Regions from separate parts of the Vibrio atlanticus genome, predicted to be linked through region 2. Evidence: predicted binding sites of a transcription regulator. Region 2 holds the regulator's gene; each other region holds the start of a gene.
What was found. The regulator MetJ, encoded in region 2, represses methionine synthesis genes. The targets are predictions, from matches to a motif close to TTAGACNTNTANANGTCTAA.

Region 1: metK (methionine adenosyltransferase) is a predicted target of MetJ. The motif match lies at 1,609-1,628, and genes of this name have one in related genera.
Region 3: metH (methionine synthase) is a predicted target of MetJ. The motif match lies at 2,125-2,144, and genes of this name have one in related genera.

The regions. Positions count from the first base shown of each region.
Region 1 is NZ_AP025460.1:2,960,183-2,963,474, reverse strand. Features, by position in the region: gene OCV30_RS13190 (ABC transporter ATP-binding protein) at 1-66, opposite strand, end outside; gene metK (methionine adenosyltransferase) at 346-1,497, opposite strand; gene tkt (transketolase) at 1,875-3,292, shown strand, end outside.
Region 2 is NZ_AP025460.1:3,163,728-3,167,019, reverse strand. Features, by position in the region: gene OCV30_RS14305 (malic enzyme-like NAD(P)-binding protein) at 1-322, shown strand, start outside; gene OCV30_RS14300 (IS4-like element ISVbsp1 family transposase) at 466-1,788, shown strand; gene metJ (met regulon transcriptional regulator MetJ) at 1,935-2,255, opposite strand; gene OCV30_RS14290 (O-succinylhomoserine (thiol)-lyase) at 2,464-3,292, shown strand, end outside.
Region 3 is NZ_AP025460.1:366,117-369,408, reverse strand. Features, by position in the region: gene metH (methionine synthase) at 1-2,076, opposite strand, end outside; gene OCV30_RS01880 (cation:proton antiporter) at 2,245-3,292, shown strand, end outside.

The DNA.
Region 1 (3,292 bases), 200 kb from region 2:
CAGATCGAGTGGGTGCAGTCGTTGAGTGTTTTGTTGTTGAACTGAAAGTTTGTGGCAAAGAAGCATGAGTTACTGAGAATGGTTTGTTTTTAACAAGTGCTATTACATTAAAATTTAAACGTTTGCGTAACATTGATCTCAGCACGTAAAATCCCCACTATTATCAAAATAATCTATAAGTTAACGCTTGTGCTACGTGAAAGGGTTAGGATTGATTAGTGAAAGAATAGAAGAATAGAAGAATAGAAGAATAGAAGAATAGAAGAATAGAAGAATAGAAAGAAAAAAGCCTCTGAGAACAGAGGCTTTTAAAATTACGTTTCAGCTAAGCGTGTTACGTAATGCTTACAGGCCTGCGAAGTCCGCAAGGATAGCTGCTTTGTCAGTTGCTTCCCAAGGGAACTCTTCGCGACCGAAGTGGCCGTATGCAGCAGTCTGCTTGTAGATAGGTTGAAGAAGGTTCAGCATCTCTTGAAGACCGTATGGACGTAGGTCGAAGTTTTGACGAACCGCTTCAATGATGATTTCGTGCGCTACTTTCTCAGTACCAAACGTTTCAACCATGATAGATGTTGGATCTGCAACACCGATAGCGTAAGACAGTTGAATCTCACAACGGTCAGCCATGCCAGCAGCCACGATGTTTTTCGCAACGTAACGCGCTGCGTAAGCTGCAGAACGGTCAACTTTTGATGGATCTTTACCAGAGAATGCACCGCCACCGTGACGAGCTGCGCCGCCGTACGTATCAACGATGATCTTACGACCTGTTAGACCACAGTCACCCATTGGACCACCGATTACAAAACGGCCGGTTGGGTTGATGAAGAAGTTAGTGTCTTTATTGATCCACTCAGCAGGAAGTACTGGCTTGATGATCTCTTCCATTACCGCTTCGCGTAGGTCAGGCGTTGTTACTGAATCACAGTGTTGAGTCGAAAGAACAACAGCATCGATACCAACGATCTTACCTTGGTCGTATTGGAACGTTACTTGAGATTTCGCATCTGGGCGAAGGAAGTCAAGCTTGCCGCTCTTACGTACTTCAGCTTGCTTCTTAACAAGAAGGTGAGAGTAAGTAATTGGAGCTGGCATTAGGATTGGTGTTTCGTTAGTCGCGTAACCAAACATGATACCTTGGTCGCCTGCGCCTTGATCTTTAGGATCGGCTTTATCAACACCTTGGTTGATGTCTGGAGACTGCTTACCAATTGTGTTTAGTACTGCACAAGAGTCAGCGTCAAAGCCCATATCAGAATGAACGTAACCAATTTCACGAACTGTTTCACGAGTGATTTCTTCGATATCAACCCATGCAGACGTGGTTACTTCACCGCCAACCATAACCATGCCGGTTTTTACGTAAGTCTCACAAGCAACACGTGCTTTTGGATCTTGTTCAATGATGGCATCAAGAACAGCATCTGAGATTTGGTCTGCAATTTTATCTGGATGGCCTTCTGAAACAGATTCAGAAGTGAATAGGTGCTTAGCCATGAGAGCTCCACTTTTAGTTTAGTTTTTAGTTGCAAATAGTTAAATGCAAATAATTTATGCCGTCGCAATCGAGGAAGCGCCGCCATTCAATACAGTATATTTTGTAGGTGTTTCTACATCTAGACGGCTATTTTAAATTCCAACGGTCGAATTACAAGCTCTTTTTTAGGATATGTCATAACTAAACGTTTGCGTGTTGATAGGGGGAAGCCATTGTTAAGTGGTGTAAATGATCGAAAATTGCGGAAAATGACCGTTAAAGTACCAGTAAAACGTTTGCAGTCGCTATAGTCGTTTGAGAGAATACCCGCGCTAATAAAAATGAAAACTTTAGCATCTATCTCTTTTTTAAATCGCTTATGTATCCAGGAGCAGACATGCCTTCTCGTAAAGATCTAGCCAATGCAATCCGCGCACTTAGCATGGACGGTGTTCAACAAGCAAACTCAGGCCACCCAGGCGCACCTATGGGTATGGCTGACATCGCTGAAGTTCTTTGGCGTGGCCACTTGAACCATAACCCAGCAAACCCAGAGTGGGCTGACCGTGACCGTTTTATCCTGTCTAACGGTCATGGTTCTATGCTGATTTACTCTCTGCTTCACTTAGCAGGTTACGAGCTTTCAATTGAAGACCTAAAAAACTTCCGTCAACTGCACTCTAAGACTCCAGGTCACCCAGAGTACGGTTACGCTCCTGGTATCGAGACAACGACTGGTCCTCTGGGTCAAGGCATCACCAACGCTGTTGGTATGGCGATGGCTGAAAAAGCATTGGCTGCACAGTTCAACAAAGAAGGCCACGACATCGTCGATCACTTCACTTATGCGTTCATGGGTGATGGTTGTTTGATGGAAGGTATTTCTCACGAAGCATGTTCTCTAGCGGGTACGCTAGGTCTTGGTAAGCTGGTTGCTTTCTGGGATGACAACGGCATCTCTATCGATGGCGAAGTTGAAGGTTGGTTCTCTGACGATACACCTAAGCGTTTTGAAGCATACGGCTGGCACGTAATCCCAGCCGTTGATGGTCACGATGCTGACGCAATCAATGCGGCTATCGAAGCGGCTAAAGCGGATCCTCGTCCAACACTTATCTGTACTAAGACTATTATCGGTTTTGGTTCACCAAATAAAGCGGGTACGCACGACTGTCACGGTGCTCCACTAGGTGCTGATGAAATCACAGCAACTAAAGCGGCACTTGGTTGGGAACACGGTCCTTTCGAAATTCCAGCTGATATCGCAGCTGAGTGGAATGCGAAAGAAGCAGGCGCAGCGAAAGAAGCAGCGTGGAATGCTAAGTTTGACGCATACGCAGCGGCTCACCCTGAGCTAGCAGCTGAATTCAAACGTCGTACTAACGGCGATCTTCCAGCTGAGTGGGAAGAGAAAGCAAACGCAATCATTGCTGATCTTCAAGCTAACCCAGCAAACATCGCATCACGTAAAGCATCTCAAAACGCACTAGAAGCGTTTGGTGCTATGCTACCTGAATTCATGGGCGGCTCTGCTGACCTTGCGCCTTCTAACCTGACTATGTGGTCTGGTTCTAAGTCGCTTGAAGCGAACGACTTCTCAGGTAACTACATCCACTACGGTGTACGTGAATTCGGTATGACGGCGATCATGAACGGTATCGCTCTGCACGGTGGTTTCGTACCATACGGCGCAACATTCCTAATGTTCATGGAATACGCTCGTAACGCGATGCGTATGGCTGCTCTGATGAAAGTTCAGAACATTCAAGTTTACACGCATGACTCTATCGGTCTTGGCGAAGATGGTCCTACTCA
Region 2 (3,292 bases):
CCGTAGTGATTACCCAAACCAAGTAAACAACGTACTTTGTTTCCCATTCATTTTCCGTGGTGCACTAGACGTGCGTGCGAGCGAAATCAATGACGAAATGAAGCTAGCGGCGGTTAAAGCGATTCGTGAGTTAGCAAAAGAAGAAGTTCCAGCTGAAGTACTGGCAGCTGCGGGCGAGACTGCACTGGAGTTCGGTAAGGGTTACATCATTCCTAAGCCAATGGACCCGCGTCTGCTTCCTCGCGTTGCAAAAGCAGTTGCTGAAGCGGCTGTTGAGTCTGGCGTTGCTCGAATTGAGATGCCTGCCAACTATATGGCTTAATGCCTTAATAGCTGTTGCTCTATTGAGCGAAAAAGAATAATAAAAAACCGACTCATAGGAGTAATGCCGATCGTTTAAGAAGACTTGAACGATCTTGCAGTTAGCAGATAATCCCCATCAACAACGTTGATGGGGATTTTTTTATGCTTGAACAAGAATTAGCAATGGCACACGAGACCATTGAAGATGCCGACAATTATGAATCTGTTGTCGACGCCATTCAGATTGAGTGGATAGAACAAGCTCTTCTTGAAACCAATAAAGCGAGCATAAGACGACGTCGGCTTCCCGCTCAGCAAGCTGTCTGGTTAGTTATTTGGATGGGGCTGCAACGCAACATGTCTATCAAAGAGGTGTGCAGTTCATTAGACATTGCACTTCAGCCTAAACCTGAAGATAGCTGGTCTCGTGTTGCACCCAGTGTCCTAACTGATTCACGCCGACGTCTAGATGAGAGTCCGTTAGCGGCTCTGTTTCACACAACGGTAAAGGCTTGGAATGGAGATATCCTTCAACAAGACAAAGACTTAGAGCTTAATGTTCTTGCTGTCGATGGGACAACATTTAGGTGCCAAGATTCCCCAGAGAACGCTGAAGAATTTGGGTTCATCTCTAAAAAATTGAAACCTTACCCTCAACTTCGTTTAGTCGCTTTGATGTCAACAGAAACTCGAATGATTATGGGGGCGGCTTTTGATGGCTGTCATGTCGGTGAAACGACCTTAGCTAAGCGCCTATTCAATGATATCCCCGCACATTCATTGACCTTATTTGATCGTTGTTATTTCTCGGCAGACCTCTTGTTGTCGTGGCAAGAGAGTGCGGAAAATGCTCACTGGTTAATGCCTGCAAAGCGTAAGCTACGCTATGAAGTGTTGGAGAAATATGCGGAGAACGACATGCTCATCTCAATGCCCATCTCTCCTCAAGCTCAACGGCAGAATCCGAATTTACCCGCACGTTGGGAAGCCAGATTAGTCCTATATCAAGAGCCAAAAGGTGAGATAAAAGGTTTTATTACTTCACTTACAGACCCTAGTAGATACTCGCTAGAAAGCCTGCTGCGTATTTATTGGCAACGCTGGGAGATAGAAGAAGGTTATGGTGAAATTAAACAGACTCAACTGCAAAGTCACGTCACTTTACGAAGTCGTTTTTCTGCCGGTGTGAAGCAAGAGCTGTGGGGCGTATTACTTGCCTATAACTTAGTGCGATTAGAGATGGTTAAGATAGCTTCAGAAGCCGGGGTTCGAGCGACTAGGGTCAGTTTTACCGCCGCAATTAACCTTATTGATGCGCAATTACGTTGGTTAGCTTTAAGTCCAGACGGAACTCTACCTGTAAAACTGAAAAGGATGAGAGACAGTTTGAGTCACTTCATTCTTCCAGATAAAAGAAAGGACCGAACGTTTCCACGTTCAGTCCTCTTTGTCCCAGCCAAATATCCGTTCAGGTTCAAGCAATAATGCTTATCCGAACGGCATTAGACTCATAGGAGTCGGTTTTTTTATGTCTATCATTCACAGCGCAGCTACAGATAACGTAGTGGGTGATGTGACAAATAGGGTTCAGCTATAGCGAATCAATAATGAAGGCGGTGACTGAGTTGTTTTTATTCTTCGTCAAACGCTTCGAACTCGATGCCCATCTCTGTCATCAGTTTTTTGACTTCAGTCGGGATGTCGTCTGGACGATCTTTACGAAGGTCTTCATCCGTTGGCAGTGGTTGGCCTGTGTACGCATGTAGAAAGGCTTCGCACAGTAGCTCACTGTTTGTTGCATGGCGTAGGTTATTGATCTGGCGGCGAGTGCGCTCGTCAGTAAGAACCTTTAACACTTTTAGAGGGATAGAAACTGTAATTTTCTTTACTTGTTCGCTTTTCTTTCCATGCTCAGCATATGGGCTTATGTATTCACCATTCCAGTCGGCCATTGCGTACCTTCATCACTTTAGTTGTTAGAATAAATTAATAGTGCTGATTTTAGCGGGATTTACTGCCATAAGCAAAGACATATAGACGTCCGGAAGTGTTGACGTCTCACGTTTATGAAAGTAAAGTGAGTAACATATATCTAACACAGCCACAAAATGCCGACAAGCAGCTGTGATTCTCAGACGCAAAACTTGTAAGGAAGCACCTATGAGCAGCCGGAAGCCAGCAACCATCGCAGTACGTACTGGCATCGAGTCAGACACGCAACACCATGCCGTTGTCCCACCTATTTATCTTTCGACTAACTATGGGTTTCCCGCTTTTGGTGAAGTGCCAAAGTATGATTATACCCGCTCTGGTAACCCAAACCGCGGTCTATTAGAAACGGCACTGTTTGAGCTTGAGTCTGGTAAAGGTGCGGTTGTCACTAACTGTGGTACGTCGGCACTTAACTTATGGGTATCCGCTTTCTTAGGTGGCGATGATCTTATTATTGCACCGCACGACTGCTATGGCGGTACTTACCGTCTGTTTAACACACGTTCACTCAAAGGTGACTTCAAAGTTCTGTTTGTTGATCAATCGGATCAAGCTGCACTGGATGCGGCGATCGCGCTTAAGCCAAAGTTGATCTTAATCGAAACGCCATCGAATCCATTGGTTCGTGTGGTTGATATTGCAGAAACTTGCCGTAAAGCGAAAGAAGTAGGTGCTCTGGTTGCTGTCGACAACACGTTTTTGACGCCTGTGTTCCAAAAGCCTTTAGAGCTGGGTGCGGATTTTGTTATCCACTCAACCACTAAATACATCAACGGACACTCAGATGTCATTGGTGGTGTTGTAGTTACTAAGACAGAAGAGCACGCTGAAGAGCTAGCATGGTGGGGTAACTGTATTGGTGCAACCGGCACACCATTTGATAGCTACATGACGCTACGTGGTATTCGTACGCTAGGTGCGCGTATGCGTGTTCACGAAGAGAGCTCACGTGAAATTCTGACGGCTCTGCAACAACAAGATCTGGTGGGTACGATTT
Region 3 (3,292 bases), 670 kb from region 2:
CTCGATAGGGCGAGAGGCATTAACACGAGCTTCTTCGGTATCTTCAACAATAAAGTCGGTAATACCTTTCACTAAGGAATGCTCTAAGCGTTTTTCTACTGGCCAGGTACGCCACTCTAAAGCAGATTTATCTTCAACTTTTCCAACTGCACGCTCTAGATATTCAGTTGCGATATCTAGCAAGCGCTCAGTGGAATCATCTCGGCGGTTTAGAACCACATCTTCAACGGCTTCACGTAAATCCTCAGGGACATTATCGTAAATCTCTAATTGCCCAGCATTTACGATGCCCATATCCATACCGTTTTTAAAGCAGTGGTATAGGAATACTGCGTGGATAGCCTCACGAACGTAGTTATTACCTCGGAATGAGAACGAAACATTCGATACACCACCAGAAATCATCGCATGAGGTAAGTCTCGTTTGATGTCCCCTACAGCTTCAATGAAATCGACCGCATAGTTGTTATGCTCATCAATACCTGTCGCCACAGCAAAAATGTTCGGGTCAAAAATAATATCTTCAGGTGGGAAGCCCACTTCATCAACCAGAATATTGTAGGCATTAGTGCAAATCTCAACCTTACGCTCTCGAGTGTCAGCTTGGCCAACTTCATCGAACGCCATCACGATAACGGCAGCACCATATCGGCGAACCAGTTTCGCTTGTTCGACAAACTTCTCTTTCCCTTCCTTCAATGAGATCGAGTTAACGATGCCTTTACCCTGAATACATTTCAGACCCGCTTCAATAACTTCCCATTTTGAAGAGTCGACCATGACTGGCACTTTCGAGATCTCAGGCTCAGACGCACATAGATTAAGGAATTTAACCATACACGCCTCAGCGTCTAGCATCCCTTCATCCATGTTGATATCGATAATTTGAGCGCCATTCTCAACTTGCTCTCGAGCCACACTCAAAGCTTCATCATATAGCTCTTCTTTGATAAGGCGCTTAAAGCGAGCAGAGCCCGTAACGTTAGTTCGCTCACCCACGTTAACAAACAGAGATTCCTTGGATATCGTCAATGGCTCTAAACCAGAGAGACGACAAGAGACGGGTAAATCTGGTAATTGGCGCGGTGTTACACCTTCAACAGCTTCTGCCATTTGGCGTATATGTTCTGGCGTCGTACCACAACAACCACCAATTAAGTTCAAGAAACCACTTTCAGCCCATTCCTTGACGTGTTCAGCCATATCTTCGGGAGAAAGGTCATACTCACCAAATGCGTTAGGTAAACCCGCATTAGGGTGTGCAGAAACATGACATTCGGAGATACGAGACATCTCACCGACATATTCACGCAATTCATCTGGGCCTAATGCACAGTTCAATCCAAATGAGATAGGTTTTACATGACGAAGGGCATTATAGAATGCTTCTGTTGTTTGTCCGGAAAGCGTCCGACCAGATGCATCTGTGATAGTACCGGAGATCATAACCGGTAAAATGATACCTACTTCTTCAAAGACAGATTCAACCGCAAAAGCACACGCTTTCGCGTTTAACGTATCGAAGATAGTTTCAATAAGAATTAAGTCTGAACCGCCCTTGATAAGCGCACGAGTCGATTCAGAGTAAGCCTCAACAAGTTCATCAAAGCTAACATTACGATAACCCGGATCATTAACATCTGGAGAGAGAGAACAAGTTCGGTTAGTTGGACCTAACACACCCGCCACGAAACGGGGTTTATCAGGAGTCTTCACTGTCCATTCATCTGCCGCTTCACGAGCCAACTTAGCAGCAGCATAGTTAATTTCTTCGCTGAGACTTTCCATATCATAGTCGGCCATAGCGATGGTTGTAGCGTTAAAGGTATTGGTCTCGAGGATATCAGCACCGGCTCCCAAATACTCCATATGGATATCTTTGATAAGCTTAGGCTGCGTAAGTACCAAAAGGTCATTGTTACCTTTTAAGTCACTATGCCAATCAGCAAATCGCTCACCGCGATAGTCTTGCTCTTCCAATTTATAATCCTGAATCATGGTACCCATGCCACCATCAATCAGTAAAATTCGTTGCTTCAACAGAGCGTCAATCTTTTGCCTTACATCACTTCCCACGATACAACCTCATTCCTTTAATTATCCCTCCATCCTACCACACATTCAAAAGGAGTCTAGACGTCTAAAACATGAAGTAAATGACCAAGTCATGACAAAAAATGTTTGCTATTTGAGCATGAGAGAACGAGAATTAATATTCATATTTTGTTACATATTGGAATCCCAATGTCGGTCTATTACACCTTATGCTTCTTGTCCGCTGCAGCCATGCTTATTGCTTTCGTTAATACCAAAATTGGTAAAATGCAGACAACCATCGCCATCACAGCTGGCTCAATGATGCTATCTCTATTGATTATCATTGCGGGACAAAACAATTGGTTCCAATTGGCTGACATCGCCTCAGAAACCGTTGCCAGTATCAACTTTGAAGACTTCCTCCTAAAAGGAATACTGGGATTCTTACTTTTTGCAGGTGGTTTGGGAATTAAGTTACCTAATCTAAAAGATCAGAAATGGGAAATAACGGTACTCGCTCTTGGTGCTACACTATTTTCGACATTCTTTATTGGCTTTGTACTTTATGGGGTCTGTCAATTTATCGGTATTCAATTTGACCTAATTTATTGCTTACTGTTTGGTTCTCTAATATCTCCAACCGATCCAATAGCTGTATTAGCAATAGTGAAGAAGCTCGATGCTCCCAGACGAATCTCTACTCAAATCGAGGGAGAATCTCTATTCAACGATGGTTTTGGCCTAGTTATCTTCGTAACCCTATTTACCATTGCGTTCGGCACAGAAGCACCGACTGTAGGTAGCGTGACCATGTTATTCGTCCAAGAGGCTATTGGCGGTATCGTCTACGGATTTGTTCTAGGTTTGATATTCCACTATCTAATCAGCAACACAGATGACCACTCGATGGAGTTGCTATTAACCATCGGTATTCCTACAGCTGGTTATGCTTTTGCAGAGGTTCTTCATGTATCTGGACCATTAGCAATGGTGGTATCTGGTATCATGATAGGCAACTGGACACGCTTCATCGGATTTTCTAAGGAAAGTGAGGATCACCTAGACCATTTCTGGGAATTAATAGATGAGTTCTTAAATGGCGTACTATTCTTATTGATTGGTATGTCTATGCTGCTATTCAAGTTCCACCAAGAAGATTGGATTTTGATGGCGTTCGCAGTCCCTCTAGTATTGAGTGCACGCTATCTAAGTGTTTTCTTGTCTTATATGGGATTTAAACGCTTTAGAACTTACA